Tunturibacter gelidoferens: one gene and its partner. The main gene of each other region encodes a partner of the protein of the gene in region 2 in a complex. Links are inferred from orthologs where the notes say so. Each region holds a gene or a part of one and is shown on either strand. Other genes may lie near its edges.

Region 1 (3,646 bases), 3.2 Mb from region 2 along the record:
CCGCCATTGCCATATAAATCCGCGCCCCATTGATGGTCGCTTCGATCTTGGCGCGCGAGCGGATGATGCCTTCATTCTGTAGCAGGCGCTCTATGTCACCTTCCCCCATCCGTGCCACCTTCTTCGGATCGAAGTTACGGAAGGCTTTACGAAAAGCCTCGCGCTTCCGCAAGATGGTGAGCCAGGACAGTCCAGCCTGAAAGCCGTCGAGCATCAACGCCTCCCAAAGCGCGCGACCGTCGCGCTCCGGCACGCCCCACTCTTCGTCGTGATAGTCCTGCATCAATGGATCGTTGTCGGCCCATGCGCAGCGGTGAACAGCGTTCTTCGTCTTCGTCATGCGACACTCGTCTCCTGTTTGTGCTTGCAGCGTTCATCGCTCATCTATCGACGAACAGTCGAAAGCGAGTTCGCAACTAGTTACTCAATCCTACGATGGTCGGCTCTCCGCCGATCCTCACAGCCATGCACGAAGCAACCGCCCGGCACTCCCAAGGACTTTCAGCGAGTCGGCCCGATCAGCGAAGTAGCGGGCATTGATCTCAGCCGACCCAAGATCTTCAAGAGCGCGAAAAGTGCTGAGTTCTATAGCGATCTCAGCTGGAGTGAAGAAGAGCTTGAACGGCTCTCCGGCCTGTTGCACCCGCGAAGCAAGAGAATCATGGGCCAACTGCTCAAAGAACGGAAGCGCCGACCGAGGCTGCCCGTAGTCCAGAACGAGCGCACTGCCGGCAGCCTGCGATGTAAGGAACCCCACCGTAGCGCGGAAGGCCTCAAGCGTAAGGTACGGGACCACGCCAAGCCACGCGAACACCGCCGGCACCTTCGCGTTGAACCCGCCCGCCTCCAGCTGATCGAGCAGAGTCTGCTCCTCAAAGTTCACCGACACATAAGTAAGGTTTTCTGGCGCAGTTAGCGCAGTGCTCTCAAGAAGCTCGCGCTTCCACTGTTGCGTCGCCGGGTGATCCACCTCGAAGACGCGAAGTTGCGGATAGGGATTGCGATGGGCAAACGTATCGAGGCCCGCCCCCAGCACAACATACTGGCTGACTCCCTGAGAGACAGCTTGAGCAAGAGTGTCTTCGGCGTAGCGACTACGTGCAACCAGGAAAGCGCGCAGAGCAACAGAGAACGGCCGATCCTTTCGATCTGGATTGCGAGTTGGAGTCCGGCGTAATTCCTCCGCGTAGGAGTCGCCGAGGATGGGGACTGCAACAGGGTCTTCGAAGACGAGAGGCTTTGCGTCGTAGAGTTGGTGCGCCGCACGGCGTAGTGCTACGCGAAGCGCTGTGCGTGATGGACTCGCCGATTGCATATGCGATTCACAAGGCGCGCGCCTAAGCGCCCATCCAGCTTAGGGTCTGCGAAAGATACTCTTTCATCTCTTTGCGCGAGACAATCGCATCAAGAAACCCATGCTCAAGCAAGAACTCTGATCTTTGAAAGCCCTCCGGCAGCTTCTGCCGAATCGTCTGCTCAATCACGCGCGGACCCGCGAAGCCAATCAACGCCCCCGGCTCTGCAATATTCAGGTCGCCAAGCATAGCAAAGCTTGCAGTGACGCCACCCGTAGTCGGATCCGTCATCACGGAGATATAAGGAATCTTCGCGTCATCCAGGCGCGCCAGGCCCGCAGAGATCTTCGCCAGCTGCATCAGCGAAGCGATGCCCTCCATCATGCGCGCGCCACCCGAGGCCGCAACGATGATTAGCGGATGTCGTGTAGCCAGCGAGCGGTCGACCGCACGCGCAATCGTCTCCCCAACAACTGCGCCCATGCTCCCGCCGATAAAGGCGTACTCCATTACGCTCAGGACAACGCTGTGCGGCCCAAGCTGCCCAATTGCGTTGACGATTGCGTCGTTCAGGCCCGTCTTCGTCTGTGCCTCCGCAAGCCGCCGCTTGTAGGGCTTCAGATCGGTAAAGTTCAACGGATCGGTCGAGCGAAGTTCCAGGTCGACAAGCTCATACCCCGGCTCCAGCAAGTTCTCAATGCGCGTACGAGCATCAACGCGGAAGTGATGACCGCAATGCCAACAGACGTGCTGGTTCGCTTCAAGCTCGGCCTTGAATAGAATCTTGCCGCAGTCGGGGCAACGGATCCACAGTCCCTCGGTCCGAACCGTCTTCTCCGAGTCATTGACGATCTCGTTATCTTCGCGCTTGAACCAACTCATCCTTGCATGCCCTTTCGACCGCTGCCCTGTTCATTGTAACGACTGAACAGGGCAGCGGTGCGCTGGTTCTTGAGCTGGAGTCAGAGCGCTTCGGCGAGACGGGAGTAGAGGCCGGCATGGTTGGTCTCATACAGAACCAGCAACCTCTGCCGCATCAGGTAGTACGAAGAAGCCACTTCGTGCAGATAAAAGGGAATTCGCATCTGTTGCCTTCCGAAGAAGGTTGCCAGCATAATCTGCGTGACAGCGCGACGCAGCTGCAAACCATCGCGGCGCATACGCTCAGCAATGATGATGCCTTCGTCGAAGTTCCAGCGTTCCACATAGGAGGCGAGCGCGACCAGGATCCGGGCGTTTTCTCGCATACGCTGAACCCCTTCAAGGCCGCCCATCAAACTCCACATCTCTGCCGGTTCCAGCTCAAGAGCGTCCTTCTGCGGCACAAGGTGGTTCAGCGCCACAGTCATGACTCCCTTGGATTCAACCGGATGAAGCTTCGCCACCAGCTCCTCCCACGTACAGCGAGCCAAACGCCGTGCCGTCAAATACGAATGGAGAAGCGCGCAGCCTAACAGGATAGTAACCAGAGCGGTAATGACTATAGGTGCCATATGGGTTACGTGTGGTCGCGCGTCCGAGTGACCTGCTGAAGATCGTACTGCACTCGGCTGTGAAGAGCAACGAGATAATCTTTCATTTCGTTCGACAGAGGCGCGCGGACACGTTCCGGCCTCCAAAAGGCGACGATCCAATACAGTAGGACGGCTATATAGAGGAAAGAGGGGAAAAGCTGGACAACTCGATACTGCTGGGTCCACCCCAGAAAGATACTGGCTAGGTCGCTAACGGCGGAACCGAACGCCCAAAGGGTCAACCCTTGGGCCAAAGCCATCACATGGTTACGCCATTCCAACCCTAACCTATTGGAAGCAAAGAGCATCGCAAGAAAAAGCTCACAGTCGAGCAACGCAGTGAAAAGGTCTCCCCGAATCTCCCAAATTCCCGCGGTTGAACCCGGAGGTGTCTTTATCGCAAGACAAAGTCCGGCCGCGATGGCTGTGCCAGTCATCCCGACCAGCACAAACGAAGAACGTGCATCCCGAATCCAGGTTCCAGTTGGACGCAAGACGACTCGGGCGATCTCGAAGACCATACCAAGCTGAAAAAGAAAGTCACCGCCTGCGAGAATCCAATACGTGATCTTGTACATCTTCGGCGTGCTGTGACGGGAAATTAGGAAAAGTGCAATCGACACCAGGATCGAATAAGTGATAAGGCCGGTGAAGACAGGGAACCGCCTCCACCGCTGACGAAGCAGCAGCACGAGCAGCAGGGCGGCGAGACCGACAAAGTTCGCCGCCCAAATGATGTTGTCCAGAGCCGGAAAGTTCATTCCTGCCTCGCAGGCTTATCCGGAACGATCTTACAGCCCGAAGACGGAGATGACGATACTTGCGTAGTCGCCCAGA
Region 2 (3,430 bases):
TCGCGTAGCGCAGGGGGGCGGTGAGGGTGGCAACGATCTCGGCGCAGCGGTGGGCTGCGTGTTTGCCTGCTATGAAGGTGATGGAGCCGTGGGTGATGAAGTCGCCGGTGAGGAGGACGAGGTCTGCGGCCAACGTGTTGACCTTGCTGATGACGCGCTCGAGGAAGAAGGGCTCGGTGTACTCGTCGAGGTGGATGTCGCTGAGTTGAACGATGCGGTAGCCATGGAAGGCGGAGGGAAGATTTGCGATGGCGATGGGGCGTTGGACGACGTCGACTTCGTGGCGAGCGATCTCTCCAGAGTAGAGAGCCAGAGCTGCGGCGGTGGTCCCTGAGCCTATGAGGAAGTTGCGTCGAGTAAAGCGCGACGGCTGAGCGGATTGAGAGCCGGGCATACTTCATGATACCGGTGGAAGGGGATAGACGAAAGGCGGTGTTCGATCTGGGAGTTGGGTAGAATCAGAGGTAATGAATTTTAGTCTGAGAAAGAAAAGAGCCGGCGCTGGGGCGAAGGCAGCTGGCGTTGATGGGATCCTGATCACTCATCTGCCGGATGTTCGTTACTTGTGTGGATTCACCGGCTCGAGCGCGGTGCTGGCGTTGGTGGGCGCACGCGCAACGCTGTTTACCGATGGACGGTACACGGTGCAGGCGCGGGCGGAGGCGGCTGGGACTAAGGTCGTGATTGCGAAGAAGCCGGCTGTGGTGGCGGCTTGTGAATGGCTTGAAGCAACTGGGGTGAGGCGCTGTGGGTTCGACGCGGCGCATACGACGGTGACCGCTTTGGAGACGATGCGGAAGGCGCTTTCGGCGAAGGTGCGACGGGGGATGTTTGTGGCGGTGGGGCCGGTGGTGGCCAGGATGCGAGAGGTGAAAGATGCCGACGAGATAGAGCTGATACGGGCCGCTGCGCTGGTGGGGTGCGATCTATTTGATGGCATGCTGACGTATCTTGAGGCGGGGCTGACTGAGGTGGAGGTGGCGGCGACGCTGGAGTACGCAGCGAGGCTAGCGGGTGCGGAGGGGATGTCGTTCGATACGATCGTTGCGAGTGGAGAGCGATCGGCGCTGCCGCATGGGCGAGCGACGAGGGCAAAGCTGCCGAAGCAGGGGTTCGTGACGTTGGACTTCGGTGTTATTCTCGACGGATATTGCAGCGATATGACCCGTACCGTGCACATGGGCAAGGCGTTGCGTAATGAGCGGGACGTGTATGATTCTGTGCTGGAAGCGCAGGAGGCTGCGGTCGCCGCTGTGGCGCCGGGCGTGACTGCCGGAGAGGTGGACGAGGCGGCCAGGAGCGTTTTGCGGAGGGTGAAGCTGGATAAATACTTCAGCCACTCTACCGGGCACGGTGTTGGGTTGGAGATTCATGAAGGACCGAGACTTGCAGCGAAGCAGACGCAGGTGTTAAAGCAGGGAATGGTGATTACAATCGAACCTGGTGTGTATATGCCGGGACAGTTCGGTTTGCGCATTGAAGATATGGTTTTGGTGACGGCTAATGGCGGTGAAGTTTTGACGCCCAGTGTGAAGGCCTGGATAGAGCTCTAAAAAAGACATGGTGCCGGAAGAGGCACGGGAAGAGACATGATGGACGGAAATAAGTTGAATGAGCTGCGCGAACTGGTCGAGTTTTTGAAGGCGAATGAGATCGCCGAGTTCGATATGGAGCAGGACGACCTGAAGGTGCGGATCAAGTTTGCGGGTGAGCCTGCTGCCGCGCCTGCCGGTGGGTTTGATATGGCGCAGTTGAGTCGATTGATGGCGTCAGCTCCTGCTGCTGCGCCGGTGTCTGCTGCTGCTCCTGTGGGTGGGGCGATTGCAGCTGCTCCGGCTGCTGAGGTTGAGGAAAAGCTGCATGAGGTGAAGTCGCCTATTGTGGGGACCTTCTATGAGTCGCCGTCACCGGGCGCGCCTGCGTTTGTGAAGGTAGGCGATCAGGTGGAAGTGGGGCAGGTGCTCTGCATCGTTGAGGCCATGAAGCTGATGAACGAGATTGAGTCCGATGTGGCCGGCGAAGTGGTGAAGCGGATCGCGGCGAGCGGCCAGCCGGTGGAGTATGGACAGGCACTGTTTGCCATCAAGTCGCGATAAGAGACGGTAGCGATCCGTCAGCAAAGATTCGTAAAAGATCGATGGAAGGCTCCTGTATTTATGTTTCGTAAGGTATTGATTGCCAATCGTGGGGAGATTGCACTGCGCGTGATCAGCGCTTGCAAAGAGATGGGTATCCGCACGGTCGCGGTATATAGCGAGGCTGATCGGAATTCGCTTCATGTGCGGTTTGCCGATGAGGCGATCTGCATTGGACCTCCACGTTCGGCGGACAGCTATCTGAATGTGCCTGCCGTGATCTCGGCGGCTGAGATTGCGGACGTTGACGCGATTCATCCCGGGTATGGATTGTTGAGCGAGAATGCGAACTTCGCAGAGGTGTGCCGGGCTTCGAATATCAAGTTCATTGGGCCTCCGCCAGAGGTGACGCGGATGATGGGCGAGAAGTCCACGGCGCGACAGACGATGAAGAAGGCGAAGGTGCCGATTCTGCCGGGGTCGGACGGCGTGATTGCCGACGAAAACGAAGCGCTGGAGTGGGCGAAGGATGTGGGATATCCGGTGATTCTGAAGGCTGTCGCAGGCGGCGGCGGTCGCGGAATGCGCATCTGTCGCAACAAAGAAGAGCTACCGGGGATGTATCAGCAGGCTTCTACGGAAGCAGCGAATGCATTCGGCAACGGCGATATGTACATGGAGAAGTTCATTGAACGACCTCGGCATATCGAGTTCCAGGTGCTGGCGGATGAGCATGGAAATGTAATGAGCCTGGGCGAGCGGGAGTGTTCGATTCAGCGTCGGCATCAGAAGCTGATCGAAGAGGCTCCTAGTCTGATGATCACGCCGAAGTTGCGGGAGGAACTAGGTAAGACGATCAAGCGAGCGCTGGAGAATATCGGTTATTGGAACGCCGGGACCATCGAATTTTTGATGGATGAGGATGGCAAGATCTACTTCATCGAGATGAACACCCGGATCCAGGTGGAGCATTGTGTCACCGAGATGGTTACAGGAATTGACCTGGTAAAGGCTCAATTACGGATTGCCGCGGGGGAGAAGCTGACCTCGATTATTACGCGCCCGGTGGAGATTCGTGGACATGCGATCGAGTGCCGGATCAATGCAGAACATCCGGAGAAGTTCACACCCAGCGCCGGAAAGATTACGGCTTTCAATCTGCCGGGCGGCAATGGGGTGCGGGTGGATACTGCCCAATATGCTGAGGGATTTGTGCCGCCTTACTACGATTCGTTGATCGCAAAGCTGATCTGCCATGGATCGGATCGCGAAGATGCGATGAACAAGATGCAGCGGGCTCTGAGCCAGTTTGTGGTGCAGGGAATCCATACGACGATTCCGCTGCATGAGAAGAT

The links. The genes of interacting proteins can lie anywhere in the genome.
Region 1: the proteins of accB (region 2) and accD are in contact, whole or in part, in a solved structure (PDB 8UXZ), measured with the Escherichia coli proteins. The link is inferred for Tunturibacter gelidoferens from one-to-one orthologs.

What each region holds. Positions count from the first base shown.
Region 1 is NZ_CP132938.1:1,007,491-1,011,136, reverse strand. The notes cover bases 258-2,998. They hold accD (acetyl-CoA carboxylase, carboxyltransferase subunit beta), read right to left. Parts: upstream 2,178-2,998; coding sequence 1,338-2,177; downstream 258-1,337. Other genes in these bases: RBB81_RS04680 (hypothetical protein), read right to left, coding at 2,794-2,998; RBB81_RS04685 (hypothetical protein), read right to left, coding at 2,258-2,680; RBB81_RS04695 (class I SAM-dependent methyltransferase), read right to left, coding at 458-1,315; RBB81_RS04700 (DNA-3-methyladenine glycosylase I), read right to left, coding at 258-340. Also shown: more of RBB81_RS04700, read right to left, coding at 1-257; more of RBB81_RS04680, read right to left, coding at 2,999-3,570; RBB81_RS04675 (hypothetical protein), read right to left, coding at 3,601-3,646.
Region 2 is NZ_CP132938.1:4,208,054-4,211,483, reverse strand. Bases 601-3,344 are described here. They hold accB (acetyl-CoA carboxylase biotin carboxyl carrier protein), read left to right. Parts: upstream 601-1,592; coding sequence 1,593-2,096; downstream 2,097-3,344. Other genes in these bases: accC (acetyl-CoA carboxylase biotin carboxylase subunit), read left to right, coding at 2,157-3,344; RBB81_RS18290 (Xaa-Pro peptidase family protein), read left to right, coding at 601-1,553. Outside these bases: RBB81_RS18295 (metallophosphoesterase), read right to left, coding at 1-394; more of RBB81_RS18290, read left to right, coding at 468-600; more of accC, read left to right, coding at 3,345-3,430. UniProt on the Escherichia coli protein: This protein is a component of the acetyl coenzyme A carboxylase complex; first, biotin carboxylase catalyzes the carboxylation of the carrier protein and then the transcarboxylase transfers the carboxyl group to form malonyl-CoA.